Regions from separate parts of the Streptosporangium sp. LJ11 genome, predicted to be linked through region 1. Evidence: riboswitches for the same ligand, from Rfam matches in the RefSeq annotation. Region 1 holds a riboswitch; the other holds the start of a gene.
What was found. A riboswitch is a leader RNA that binds a small molecule or an ion and turns the genes downstream of it on or off. The one in region 1 is predicted to bind cobalamin.

Region 1 (7,063 bases):
TGCGGACGCCGATCCACCCAGCGATCAGTAGGACGAGCATCATGCCGATCGTCCGCAGAGGGTCGATCAGCGCTGCACCGCTCGTGGCCAAACCTCCCCCACCTGTGAGGGTGGCAAGTCCGAGGATCGCCAGCGTCTTTGTTCGCCGAGGCGTCGCGAGTTCCTCGCGGTAATTCCACAGTGTGCCTTTCCTGTGGCGGGTGCTGACGTCGCTCGCTCGGTGCCGGATAAGCCAGGCGACCTTCTCGACTCCGCCCGGGATCCCTGCGTAAACCTCAGCGATCTCCTCACAGAGGCTCCCGCGGATCCCCTTGGTCTGTGCCAGCCAGGCGTCTCGGTCCACGCCGGACGGAAGGTATATGGCGAAGTAGTGGTCTATCCGGTGCTTCGCCCTCTTCGCAAAGCCGCCAGGCGGTGTACCGGTCGCGAACCCTAAATACTCCCTGTTCTTGGCGTGGCAGCGTACGACACGAAAGCGCCAGTCCACAGCGTTCCGTACGCCGACGAAGGCGCCGGTGACAGCCAGCAGGTAGGCGAGCATCGAGGGAACGCTGCCGCTCCTCAGGACCAGATAGCCGAGATGGGCTGTCGTCACGAGAAGCACAGCCGTCGTCGTTACGGTTTGGACCCAGGTCCCCAGAGGGATGCCGGATGGCCGCGGCTCTCGAGGCAAGGGGACGGCTGGCACGGGATGGAAGAATTTCCAGATTCGATCTTCCCGGTCGCTGGCCATCTGGTCCGTTTTGGCTTTCGACAGCGCCCGGTGCCACAGATGGTCCTCGATCGGGCCGTCGAGGTACAGCTCCAAGTGCTCCAGGATCAGGCCGCGTTGCGGTTCGCGTAGCGCGTCGAGCTCTTTGACCACAACGCGGATGTCCGCCTCGGCCTTACCGGCCGACTCCAGGAGACGGTCGATGATCCGTACGCCGTCCCGCCACGCGTCCTCGCCCGAGAGCCGAAGGATGGCGCTCCTGTCTCTTAGCTGGACGGTCTCGTCTTTGTTCAACTCGTGCCGGGTCCGGCCGCTCACCATGGCGAGGAGCCAGTAGAAGCAGACCTCGTTGGTGGTGTAGTCGGTCATTGCCTCGCGGATGAGCTGCCGGGCCTGTTTCGGCATGCGCCCCTGCAGGAAGGAGACACCCGTCCGGAATTTGGTCTCCGGTGAGTCCTGTGGTGTCGTCATGTAAACGACATCGCCGTGCACCGTCCCGGCCTGCACTCCGACTTGAGCGGAACCCGCGGCCACGTTGCCGCCGTGGTGCCCGGGTTCTGTCATGACAGGGCCTGGGCAAGGGCGATGATGACTGTCAGCTCCGCCGCCAGCTCGGCCACATCACCGACGAGTCCGCGTAGTTTCTTGAGCGCCAGCGTCAGCATGTTCTTCCGGTCCGGCGTCTCCGTGTTCAGCGCTTGGTCGGCCACGGCGAGTTCCGCTTCCGCCGCCTTGTAGGTCACCTCGTCCAAACGTTCCGCCGCCCGTGCCTGCTGGAGCCGGGTGCGGAAGGAGAGCAGCGCTTCGGGCAGGTCCGTCGGTCTGGACGGTTCGGGAGAGATCCTTATGCCGCCGTGTACGGTACCTGCCTGCACTCCCACGCGAGCGTTCCCCTTCGCGATGTTCCTGGTCGTGTCGGGCATGGTGGAGCTCCTTCTCGTGGGCTCTTCGGTGGACAGTTCTTCGGCGAGAGCTGCGGCGAACGCGGCCGCGTTGGCGACTGCCCGCTGCTGCCACCGTTCGCGATCCGTGGTCTCCTTGGTGCCGTCGGCTCGGTCGCTGATGCCCCGGATCACGACCACCGGCAGCGCTCGGTTCAGCTGCCCGGCCTGCGCCACGCCTGCGCCTTCCATCTCGATCGCCCGCGCGTCGTTGTAGTTGTCGCGAATCCAGCGGGCGTGTGAGGAGAGCCGGGAGTTCAGGACCACTTCTCCTGCGGCGATCGGCCCGAAGTGCACATCCGGGCGGGAATCGAGATCCTTGCCCCAGGCACCGCTGCGGCACAGGTGCTGGGCGATCTGCTCGGCGGCGTGCGAGGTCTCCCAGACGCGGGGACGGCTCCTGAAGCGGTCATCCTCGCTGGTCCCACCGTGGAAGGCGTAAATGTGCGTGGCCACCACCACATCTCCGAGAGCGATGTCCGGATGCAGCGCGCCGGCCACACCCACGAACAGGAGAGCGGCCGGTTGGAATTCGGCGATGGCGCGTTCGGTGAGCACCGCCGCGGAGTGATTGCCCTTGCCGACGTGGGCGAGGGCCACCCGGGATCGCCCGTCCGCCAGTCGGCCCACCTCAAAGCGGGTGCCTTGCGGGTGTCGGTGCAGGCGCGGGTTGATCAGCTTCTCTCGGATCGCCTGGTATTCCAGGTCTAGTGCGGTGAGGATCACGACGAGGCTCACTGCGTTGGTTCCTTTCCGTTTGGCGAGTCGGTGGGCCGGATCATCGGGGGGTTCAGAACATCGCGAGGGCCGGCTTTGAACAGCCGAGCCGGTCGTCCGGTCGCGGCCTTCCGTGCCGAACCGGCAGAGACGATGAAGCCCTCGGTCTTCTGGACCTTGCGGTAGAAGTTGCGGGGGTCGAGTGGCATCCCCCATACCGCCTCGTACACGTCCTGGAGATCGGTGATCGTGAAGGTCGGCCTGCAGAAGGCTGTGGCGAGTGCGGAATGCTCAAGCTTGACGCGGGCGCGCTCGACGCCGTCCGCGACGATGTGCCGGTGGTCGAAAGCGAGCTTCAACGCTCCGGAAAGCACCCGGTCGGTGGATTGCCAGCCTGCGCGGGCGGCGTCGGTCCCGGCGATCGGCTCGGGCAGCCGAGGGGCGATGGCCAGATAGGCAACGCTCACCACCCGGCCGCGAGGGTCACGGCCAGGGTCGTCATAGACGCCGAGTTGCTCAAGGCGGAGTGTCTCGACATCCAGGTCGGCCTCCTCCGCCAGCTCCCGGTGAGCCGCCTCGATGAGGCTCTCTCCCGAATGCTGAAGGAAGCCGCCTGGCAGAGCTTGGGCACTCTTGCACGGCTCGATGCCACGCTCGACGAGGAGCACGTGCAGGCGCGATTCGCGCAAGGTAAGGATCACCAGGTCAACGGCGAGCAGGACGGCTGGTGGCTCCCATCGGTCATCGCTCATGGAGGCGACATTAGATTTCTGTCACTTTGACAGAAAGTAGCGCAATGGTTAGTTCTAGACAGCCACGGTCCGCTGAGGGTTACTTCACGCTGATGGGGATGAGCGCGCGGCCGGGTGATCGAAGGTGATCCCTGCCTCATCGATCCGCTGGGTGGCGTCCCGGTCCGGTGGGGGTGGGGGCGGGTTATGCTCGTGGCGCGGTTGGTTCTCCCGGTGCCGTGTTGGTGTCGGGAGTCGTAAGAGGGAACCCGGTGTGATTCCGGGACTGCCCCGCAGCGGTGAGTGGGAACGAACGCCGTCATCGGCACTGGGTGCGTGTCATCTGGGAAGCGACGGTCAGTAGGAGTGTGTGTGATGCCCGCGAGTCCGAAGACCTGCCAGCCGCTCGTGCGCCGTCCGGTGTGCGGTGATCCGTGGTCTCGTGGGAGGGCCTGGGATGGGTTTTTCCTGGGTGTTCCTTCCGTGTGGCCGTGGGTCGGCATGGCATGAGCCGAGGGAAGGACGCCATGAGCAAGGTCACCACGACCGTTTTGGGTTATCCCCGTATCGGGGGCCGTCGCGAGGTGAAGCGGGCGACGGAGGATCACTGGGCCGGGCGGGTCGACGCCGCCGGCTTGCAGGAGACGGCCGCCGGGTTGCGGCAAGGAGTGTGGCGGAAGCTGTCGGAGGCGGGGCTGGACGCGGTGCCGTCCAACACCTTCTCCTTGTATGACCACGTGCTGGACACCACCGTCATGGTGGGCGCGGTGCCCGAGCGGTTTTCCGGTGCCGCGGACCCGTACTTCGCGATGGCCCGCGGCGCCGAGGGGGTCGCACCGCTGGAGATGACCAAGTGGTTCGACACCAACTACCACTACCTGGTTCCGGAAGTGGGCCCCGAGACCCGGTTCCGGCTCGACTGGAGCAAGCCGCTGGCCGAGTACGCCGAAGCGCGGCGGCTGGGCGTCGAGACCCGGCCGGTGCTGGTCGGGCCGCTGTCGTTCCTGCTGCTGGCCAAGTCCACCGAGCCCGGCTTCGCGCCGTTGCGGCTGCTGGACGGCCTGCTGGAGACCTACGCCGAGCTGCTGGAGCGGATGGCCGCGGCGGGGGTGGCCGAGGTGCAGCTGGACGAGCCGGTACTGGCCGCCGACCATACGGAGGAGGAGCTGGCCGCGCTGCGCCGGGCCTACGCGCGGCTGGGGGAGCTCAGCAGCCGCCCCCGGCTGCTGGTGGCCACCTACTTCGGCGAGATCGGGCCCGCACTGGAGATCCTGGCCCGCAGCCGGGTCGAGGCCGTCGGCCTGGACTTCGTCTCGGCGCCCGGCAACCTGGAGGCGCTGGCCGCCGCCGGTGGGCTGCCCGGCAAGACCCTCGTCGCCGGGGTCGTCGACGGCCGCAACGTCTGGCGTACCGACATCGCGAAGGCGCTGGCGACCTGCGCCGCGCTGCTCGGCCTGAGCGACCGGCTGGTGGTGAGCACCTCCTGCTCGCTGCTGCACGTCCCGCTCGACCTGGACGCCGAGACCTCGCTGGACCCGCGGCTGCGCGAGCGGCTGGCCTTCGCCAGGCAGAAGGTCGACGAGGTCGTACGGATCGGCCGGGCGCTGAACGGCGAGGAGGTCGTCGCGGGGGAGAGGACCGTCGAGCGGTTCCTCAACCCCCGGGTGCGAGCCAGGCTGGATGCCCTGGGCGAGGGCAGCCCGCGCGCCCCGCACGCCGAGCGGCTCGCCGTGCAGAACGCCGACCTGGGCCTGCCGCCGCTGGCCACCACCACCATCGGCTCCTTCCCACAGACCGGCGAGGTGCGCCAGGCCCGCGCCGCCATGCGCTCGGGCGACATCGACAGGGCCGGGTACGAGCGCAGGATGGAGGCCGAGATCGACCGCGTCATCGCGCTGCAGGAGGACATCGGCCTGGACGTGCTGGTGCACGGCGAGCCCGAGCGTAACGACATGGTCCAGTACTTCGCCGAGATGCTGGAGGGCTACGCCGCCACCGAGCACGGCTGGGTGCAGTCGTACGGCAGCCGCTACGTCCGCCCGCCGATCCTGTTCGGCGACGTCTCCCGTCCCGAGCCGATGACGGTGCGCTGGGCCTCCTACGCGCAGTCGCGGACGAAGAAGCCGGTCAAGGGCATGCTCACCGGCCCGGTGACCATGCTGGCCTGGTCGTTCGTCCGCGACGACCAGCCACTGGGCGAGACCGCCAGGCAGGTGGCGCTGGCGTTGCGCGACGAGATCCGCGATCTTGAGGCGGCGGGCATCAGGATCATCCAGGTCGACGAGCCCGCGCTGCGGGAGCTGCTGCCGCTGCGGCGGGCCGACCACGAGGCATACCTGGAGTGGGCGGTCGCCGCGTTCCGGCTGGCCACCAGCGGGGTGGCCGACAGCACGCAGATCCACACCCACATGTGCTATTCGGAGTTCGGAGAGATCATCGGCGCGATCGGCGACCTGGACGCCGACGTGACCAGCGTCGAGGCGGCCCGCTCCCGGATGGAACTCCTGGACGACCTGCGCGCCTTCGGCTACGCGCGCGGCATCGGGCCCGGCGTGTGGGACATCCACTCGCCCAGGGTGCCCTCGGTCGGGGAGATCGAGGCCGCCCTGCGTACGGCCGCGGCCTCGGTGGATCCGGCCCTGCTCTGGGTCAACCCCGACTGCGGCCTGAAGACCCGCGACTACCCGGAGACGGAGGCCAGCCTCAGGAACATGGTCGAGGCTGCCCTGCGTGTCCGCGCGGAAGCGGTCTAGAGCCGGTTCAGAGGTTCGATCATGTGGCTGGGGTGAGGAGCTTCAGCCACATGATCGAGCCTCGGAGGCAGGGGCCGGTCTCGTGGCTTGCCGGGGTCCTGCGTCGCGGCGTCGCCAGGCGGGCCGGTGCAGAAGATCGTTGATCGAGCGCCTCTACGTTCGGCCGAGGTCGTGCATGCCGGAACGGCTGACTCCTGGCGAGCGCGCAGACCTCGCTCGGGCGGCCGGGGACCGATGTCCAGCCTTTGCGCGAAAAACGCCGATGAAGGAGCTTGATTCATTAACCTTTCGTCCATGGATATACCGGGCGTGGACTTGACCGTGCCGAGCGCGGCACGCATATACGACTACCTGCTGGGCGGCAAGGACCACTTCGCCTCGGATCGTGAAGCCGCCGATATGGTGCTCCAGTCCGTGCCGAACGCGCGCGAGAACGCCAGGGCCAACCGTGCCTTCCTGAGCCGGGCCGTGCGCACCCTCGTCGACGCGGGCGTCCGCCAGTTCCTCGACATCGGCGCCGGGTTGCCGACGCAGGAGAACGTTCATCAGGTGGCCCAGCGCGCGGCGCCGAGCTCACGGGTGGTCTACGTCGACAACGATCCCGTGGTGCTCGTCCATGCTCGCGCGCTGCTCGCCGACAACCCCGGCACGGTGGTCGTCCCGGCCGACATCCGCGACCCGGCCGCCCTGCTGCGGCACCCCACGGTCCACGACTACCTGGACTTCACCCAGCCGGTGGGAGTGTTATTGCTGGCCGTCCTGCACTTCATCCCCGACGACGAGGAGGCGGCCGGCATCATCGCCGAGATCCGTCGCCCGCTGGTGTCCGGCAGCTACGTGGCCATTTCCCACGGCCACCCCGGCGAGCTGACCGGAGACCTGGCGAAGAAGGGCCAGGAGCTGTACGGCCGCACCCGTCAGGGAGCCGTCGTCGGCCGCACCCGCGCGGACATGGCCGCGTGGCTCGAGGGCTTGGAGCTCCTGGCTCCGGGCATCGTCCCCGTCCAGGGCTGGCGCCCCGAGGACGACTTCGACCCCATCCCCGACCTCGCGGAACCCGGCATCTTCGGCATGGTCGCGAGAGTTCCGTAGGGGTCGCGTCCCTTCGGGAGACGTCCACCGGGTCCCGATGGTGATCCGTTCCAGGTTCACGAAACGGCCGGGGGAGACCTTCCCGCCGCGCGAGCACACCCACCTGCCGGCCGCCCG
Region 2 (7,063 bases), on a different contig from region 1:
CCATCTCCGGGCTCGGCATCCTCGGCGTCGAGCTGTTCTTCATGATCAGCGGCTTCGTGATCCTGATGAGCATCTGGGGGCGGGGCCTGGGGGCGTTCGCCCTCTCCCGGCTGGTGCGGCTCTTTCCCGCCTACTGGGTCAGCGTGGCCGTCACCGCCGCGGTCTACGGGCTGACCGCCGCCACGGCCCTGGACCCCAAGCTCAGCCTCGGCGAGTACGGGATCAACCTCACGATGCTCCAGCGGGCCCTCGGCGTCTACGACGCCAACGGCGTCTACTGGTCGTTGTGGGTGGAGCTCCGCTTCTACGTGCTGATCTCGATCCTGGTGATCGCCGGGGTGACGCTCAACCGCTGCCTGGCCTTCATGGGCGTCTGGCTGCTGGCGGCCGGGTTCTTCGCCGGGAGCGAGGAGGCCTGGGTGGACCTGGTGGTCATGCCCAAGTACGCGGCGTACTTCGTCGGCGGCATGGCGTTCTTCCTGATGACGAAGTTCGGCCCCAGGCTCGTCCTGTGGTGCCTCGCCGGGATCAGCGGCGGCCTGGCGGTGAACGCGGCGATCGACCGGGTGGCCGGGCGGATCGAGAACGTCGGCTACGCCGCGATGCCCGTGCCCGAGTGGGCCGTGGTCGCCACCGTGATCGGCTTCTACGTGCTCATGGCGATGGTGGCGCTCGGCTGGCTGGGGTGGCTGCGCTGGCGCGGCCTGGTCGTCCTGGGCGCGCTCACCTACCCGCTCTACCTGTTCCACACCCCGGCCGCGGTCCTGATCGTCCCCGCCCTGCGGGACGTGCTGCCGCCCCCGCTGACCGCGCTGGTCACCGTGCTGGCCGCGATGGCGTTCTCCTACCTGGTGTACCGGTTGGCCGAGCGCCCGCTTCAGGAGTTCGTCAAGTCCAGGAGGCGGAGAAGGGCCGCATCCCCGTCCCCGTCACAGCTCCCCGCGCTCTCCTCGATCCCCCTCGCAACGGGCGAAAAGGCTTCGGTGCCATAACTGTCCGACCACCGGGCATAGTGAAGGGTCTAGGGTCGGGAATAGATACCACGGAGAGAATCAGTCCCTGACGAACAGAGGGTGCGCATGACGGTACGGCGGGTGATGGGCATCGAGACCGAGTACGGCATCTCCGTGCCCGGACAGCCGGGGGCCAACGCGATGGTGACCTCCTCTCAGGTCGTGAACGCCTATCTGGCGGCCTCGGCCGCGAGGGCTCGGCGCGCGCGATGGGACTTCGAGGAGGAGAACCCGCTGCGGGACGCACGGGGGTTCGACCTCGCGCGGGAGGTGGCCGACCAGAGCCAGCTGACCGACGAGGACCTCGGCCTGGCGAACGTGATCCTCACCAACGGGGCCCGGCTGTACGTCGACCACGCCCACCCCGAATACTCCACGCCCGAGTGCACCAATCCCAGGGCGGCGGTGATCTGGGACAAGGCGGGCGAGCGGGTGATGCACGACGCGGCGGTCCGCGCCTCGGCGATGCCGGCCAACGCCCCGATCCAGCTCTACAAGAACAACACCGACAACAAGGGCGCCTCCTACGGCTGCCATGAGAACTACCTCATGCGCCGGGCCACCTCGTTCGCCGACATCGTCAGGCACCTGACGCCGTTCTTCGTCTCCCGGCAGGTCGTCACCGGCGCGGGCAAGGTCGGCATCGGCCAGGACTCCCGGGGCGAGGGCTTCCAGATCAGCCAGCGGGCCGACTTCTTCGAGGTCGAGGTGGGCCTGGAGACGACGCTCAAGCGGCCGATCATCAACACCCGGGACGAGCCCCACGCCGACCCGGAGAAATACCGCCGCCTGCACGTCATCATCGGCGACGCCAACATGTCGGAGATCTCGACCTACCTGAAGCTGGGGTCGACCGCGCTCGTCCTGGCCATGATCGAGGACAACTACTTCACCCGCGACCTGGCCGTGGACAACCCCGTCCAGGCCCTGCGCGCGGTCTCGCACGACCCCACGCTCAAGTACGAGATCTCCATGCGCGACGGCCGCAAGCTGACCGCGGTGCAGTTGCAGATGGAATACCTGGAGCTCGCCCGCAAGTACGCCGAGGAGCGCAGCGCCAACGGCCTGGACGAGCCCACCAAGGACATCCTGGAGCGCTGGGAGTCGGTCCTCACCCGCCTGGCGGAGGACCCGATGCAGCTGTCCAGGGAGCTCGACTGGGTGGCCAAGCTGGAGCTCCTGGAGGGCTACCGCACCCGTGACGGCCTTCCCTGGTCGCACCCGCGCCTGCAGCTCGTCGACCTCCAGTACTCCGACATCCGCCCCGACCGGGGGCTCTACAACCGGCTGGTCGCCCGGGGCCGCATGCAGCGCCTGGTCACCGAGGAAGAGGTCCAGCGGGCCATCGAGGTGCCGCCCAACGACACCCGGGCCTACTTCCGCGGCCGCTGCCTGAGCCAGTACAGCGAGTCGGTGGCCGCGGCCTCCTGGGACTCGGTCATCTTCGACATCCCCGGCCGTGAGTCGCTGCAGCGCGTCCCCACCCTTGAGCCGCTGCGCGGCACCAAGGCCCACGTGGGCGAGCTGTTCGACCGCTGCCGTACCGCCGCGGAGCTGGTGACGGCGCTGACCGGCGAACAGTGACTCCCGCGAGGGGGGAGGTGGCCAGGCCTGGCCACCTCCCCCCTCGTCATGCCCGGACCCCGTGACGGCCCGAGCCCGTCAAACCGGACACCCGGATTGACGGGGGACGGAGAACCGGGATACGTTCCGGGTGTTTTGTGGCGGTGCGAGGGAAATCCGGTGAAACTCCGGTGCGGTCGCGCCACTGTAACCGGCTCTCAGAAGCCGGAAGCCAGGTCACACTCGGCCGCCACCGACCTACGAAAAGGGACGCGTCAATCCCGGAGGAGGTGGCCGTGAGCCAGATCTCGGCACCGCACACCCAGCCCATCCCATGGCCCTCGCTCACCCGCTGGCTGCTCGCCGTACCGGTGCTGCTGCTCCTCGCCTACCTGGTCACCTTCGACCAGGGAGCGATCTCACAGGCGGGGAACTACCTGCACGAACTCATGCACGACGGGCGTCACCTGCTCGGCGTGCCGTGCCACTGAGCCACAGGTGATCACCAAACTCATCGTCCGGGGCCTCGTCGTCGGACTGCTCGCAGGGCTGCTCGCGGCCGTCTTCGCCTACACCGTCGGCGAACCGCGCATCGACCAGGCCATCGCGCTGGAGGAGGCGGCCGCGGCCGCCTCCCCGGCCGGATCACACGACGACACCGGGGCAGCGGCCCACTCCCACGACGAGGAGGCCCTGGTCAGCAGGGGCGGGCAGCGCTTCGGGCTCTTCCTCGCCCTCGGCCTGTACGGCCTGGCGGTCGGGGGCCTGTTCTCCCTCGTCTACGCGGCCGTACGCGGCCGGGCGGGACCCCGATCGGAGCCGGTGCTCGCGGTCACCCTCGCAGCCGCGGCGTTCATCGCCATCGTCCTCATCCCGTTCATGAAATATCCCGCCAACCCGCCGGCCGTCGGTGACCCGGAGACCATCGGCCGGCGCACCGTGCTCTACCTGGTCGCGGTGGTCATCGGGATCCTCGCGGTCGCCGCCGGCACCGCCGCCCACCGCTACGCCTCGCGGAGCGAACCGTGGGTGCGCTGGCTGTCGGCGGGTGCCACCTTCCTGGTCCCCGTCGTCGCGGCCTGGATCCTCATGCCGAAGATCTCGGAGGTGCCCCGGGGCTTCCCCGCCGACCTCCTGTGGGACTTCCGGGTCGCCTCCATGGGGACCCAGGTGGTCTTCTGGGCCGGCGTCGGCGCGCTGTTCGCCTTCGCCGCCCGCAGGCGCGGCCCGGTGTGACGACCCCCTCGGGGGTCACCCGCCTGCTCCTGGTCTGCCACGCCTCCACCTCGGCGACGGTACGGGCCGCGTTCCCGGGTGACGAACCACTCGACGAACGCGGCCTGCGCCGGGCCGAGGGGATGGCGCGGGACCTCGGCCCGGGTCCCGCGGCCTGCCCCGCCGAACTGCGCTGCGTCCAGACGGCGGCGGCGCTCGGCCTGCGGGCCGAGCACGACCCGCTGCTGGCCGACTGCGACTACGGCCGCTGGAGCGGGATGACGCTCGGCGAGGTCGAGGCCGCGGAACCCGAGGCGCTCGCCTCCTGGCTCGGCGACCCCGGCGCGGCGCCGCACGGCGGGGAGCCGGTCACCGCGCTCCTGGCCAGGGTGTCCGGCTGGCTCGCCGTCCGCGCCCCCGGCAGGGCCGTCGCGGTCACCCACCCGGCGGTCATCCGCGCCGCGGTCGTCCACGCCCTCGGCGCCCCCGCCCAGGCCTTCTGGCGCGTCGACGTCGCGCCGCTGGCCCGCGTGACGCTCACCGGGCGCGGCGGGCGCTGGCGGCTCAGCTACCTCCCATGACGGTCAGAGCGCCCGGCGACCCTTTGATTCGACGAGACGGACAGGAGAACCCGAAGGTGCGTGACTCCCGCTATCCCTTCACCGCGATCGTGGGGCTGGAGGACCTGAAACTCGCGCTGATCCTCAACGCGGTCTCCCCCCGCGTCGGGGGAGTGCTGGTCAGGGGGGAGAAGGGCACCGCCAAGTCCACGGTCGTGCGGGCGCTGGCCGCGCTCCTGCCGCCCGTCGAGGTGGTGACCGGCTGCCGCTTCTCCTGCGACCCCGCCGCCCCCGACCCCGGCTGCCCGGACGGGCCGCACGATGGCCGTACCGAACCGGGCGACCGGCCCACCCCGCCCGCCACCGTTCAGCCCGGCGGAACCCGGTCCGGCGGAGCCCGGTCCGGCACCGTGCGGCCCGGTGGAGCGCGGCCCGCCCGCCTCGTCGAACTGCCCGTCGGCGCCTCCGAGGACCGCCTCGTCGGCTCCCTCGACATCGAGCGAGCCCTCACCGAGGGCGTGAAAACCTTCGAACCCGGCCTCCTGGCGAGCGCCCACCGGGGCGTCCTGTACGTCGACGAGGTCAACCTCCTGCACGACCACCTGGTGGACCTGCTGCTCGACGCCGCCGCCCTCGGCACCTGCTACGTCGAGCGCGAGGGGGTGTCGGTACGGCACGCCGCCCGGTTCCTGCTGGTCGGGACGATGAACCCCGAGGAGGGGGAACTGCGCCCGCAGCTGCTCGACCGCTTCGGGCTGACCGTGGAGGTCCGGGCCTCGCGGGAACCGTCCCAGCGGGTGGACGTGGTCCGGCGCCGCCTGGCCTTCGAGGCCGATCCCGACGCCTTCGCCGCCGCCTGGGCGGGCGAGGAGCGGGCACTGGCCGCGCGCATCGCCGAGGCTCGTGCCAGGGTTCCCCAGGTCGTCCTGCCGGACGCGGCACTGCTCAGGATCGCCACCGTCTGCGCGGGGTTCGAGGTGGACGGGCTCCGGGCCGACCTGGTCACCGCCGGTGCGGCGATCGCGCACGCCGCCTGGCAGGGCCGCACCTCCGTCACCGCCGACGACGTACGGGAGGCGGCCAGGCTCGCGCTCCCGCACCGCCGCCGCCGCGACCCCTTCGACGCGCCGGGCCTGGACGAGTCCAGGCTCCAGGATCTCCTGGACCAGATCCCCGACGACCCCGGCGACCCCGGCGACCCCGAGGGCCCGGACGACTCCGGCGGCCCCGGGGGCACCGATCCGGACGGGCCCGCGCCCGACGGCGGCCCCGAGGCCGGGGACGCCACCCCGGACGAGGTGGGCGACTCGGGTGACCCGGGCGTTCCCGGCGGCCGCGACGACAGGGAGGCCTCCCGGCCCGCGGTCCCGGACGTCCCGGGCGGTCCCGGCCCCGGGACGCGGGAGCCCGCCCCCGCCGCGGATCCCGGTGAACCGCCGGAGACCGCCGGGGGAGCACCGGCCCGCGAGCGGACCTTCGACGCCGAGCCCGGGGGCAGGACCAGGTTGTTCACCGTCCCCGGGGTCGGCTCCGGAGCCCCGGGGCGCCGGTCGCGCGCCAGGACACCCCTGGGCCGTACCACGGGGGCCCGGGTCCCCGAGGGCCACACCGGCTCCCTCCACCTGCGGGCCACCGTCGGCGCCGCCGCCCCGCACCAGGTCGCGCGGGGCAGGAGCGGGCCGGGCCTGCTGCTGCGGCGCGGCGACCTCAGGGAGGCGGTCCGCGAGGGCCGTGAGGGCAACCTAGTGCTGTTCGTGGTGGACGCGAGCGGTTCCATGGCCGCCAGGCAGCGCATGCGGGCGGTCAAGACAGCGGTGCTCGGCCTGCTCCTCGACGCCTACCAGCGCCGCGACAAGGTGGGGCTCGTCACCTTCCGCGGCGCCCGCGCCGACCTGGTCCTGCCGCCGACCTCCTCCGTCGAGGCCGGCGCGGCCCGGCTGCGCGAGCTCCCCACCGGGGGGCGGACCCCGCTGGCCGCCGGTCTGCTGCGGGCCGCCGAGGTGCTGCGGGTCGAGCGTCTGCGCGACCCGTCCAGGCGCCCGCTGGTGGTCCTGGTCACCGACGGGCGGGTCACCTCGGGCACCGTCGAGGAGTCCCACCGCGCGGCGGGACTGCTGGCCGGGGTGGCGGGGGTGGTGGTCGACTGCGAAAGCGGCCACGTGCGCCTCGGCCTCGCCGCCTCGCTGGCGGCGCGGATGGGCGCGGAGACCGTACGCCTCGACGACCTCACCGACCTGGCAGGGATGGTCCGCGAGCGGCGCGGCGCCGCGTGACCGCGAGGAGCCGGCGAGGACGGTGAGGGCACCGCGCCGCGTGAGGGTGAACGGCCGGCGAGGACGCCGCGCCGCATGACAGTGAGCCGCATGACAGTGAAAAGGAGGGCGACGATGCCGCAGGGCAAACCCGTCAGCGTGCCCGAGGACGGCCTGACCACCAGGCAGCGCCGCACCCGGCCGCTGCTGATCGTCCACACGGGACCGGGCAAGGGCAAGTCCACCGCCGCCTTCGGCCTGGCCCTGCGCGCCTGGAACCAGGGCTGGCCGATCGGGGTCTTCCAGTTCGTGAAGTCCGCCAAGTGGCGCATCGGCGAGGAGCGGGCGCTGCGGGTGCTCGGCGACTCCGGTGAGGGCGGGCCGGTCTCCTGGCACAAGATGGGCGAGGGCTGGTCCTGGATCCAGCGCCCCGGCAGCGAGGAGGACCACGCCGCCGACG

Region 2: it holds a riboswitch for cobalamin, as region 1 does, so the genes downstream of both, ACTOQ3_RS20070 (CbtB domain-containing protein) here and metE (5-methyltetrahydropteroyltriglutamate--homocysteine S-methyltransferase) in region 1, are expected to answer to the same signal.

The regions. Positions count from the first base shown of each region.
Region 1 is NZ_JBPXMB010000017.1:126,241-133,303, forward strand. It holds gene ACTOQ3_RS24925 (hypothetical protein) at 1-1,204, opposite strand, end outside; gene ACTOQ3_RS24930 (5'-methylthioadenosine/S-adenosylhomocysteine nucleosidase family protein) at 1,273-2,391, opposite strand; gene ACTOQ3_RS24935 (NUDIX hydrolase) at 2,388-3,122, opposite strand; cobalamin riboswitch at 3,308-3,518, shown strand; gene metE (5-methyltetrahydropteroyltriglutamate--homocysteine S-methyltransferase) at 3,629-5,854, shown strand; gene ACTOQ3_RS24945 (SAM-dependent methyltransferase) at 6,149-6,946, shown strand.
Region 2 is NZ_JBPXMB010000013.1:27,793-34,855, reverse strand. It holds gene ACTOQ3_RS20080 (acyltransferase family protein) at 1-992, shown strand, start outside; gene dop (depupylase/deamidase Dop) at 1,080-2,597, shown strand; adenosylcobalamin (AdoCbl) riboswitch at 2,722-2,855, shown strand; gene ACTOQ3_RS20070 (CbtB domain-containing protein) at 2,873-3,067, shown strand; gene ACTOQ3_RS20065 (CbtA family protein) at 3,075-3,812, shown strand; gene ACTOQ3_RS20060 (histidine phosphatase family protein) at 3,809-4,372, shown strand; gene ACTOQ3_RS20055 (magnesium chelatase subunit D family protein) at 4,369-6,624, shown strand; gene cobO (cob(I)yrinic acid a,c-diamide adenosyltransferase) at 6,739-7,063, shown strand, end outside.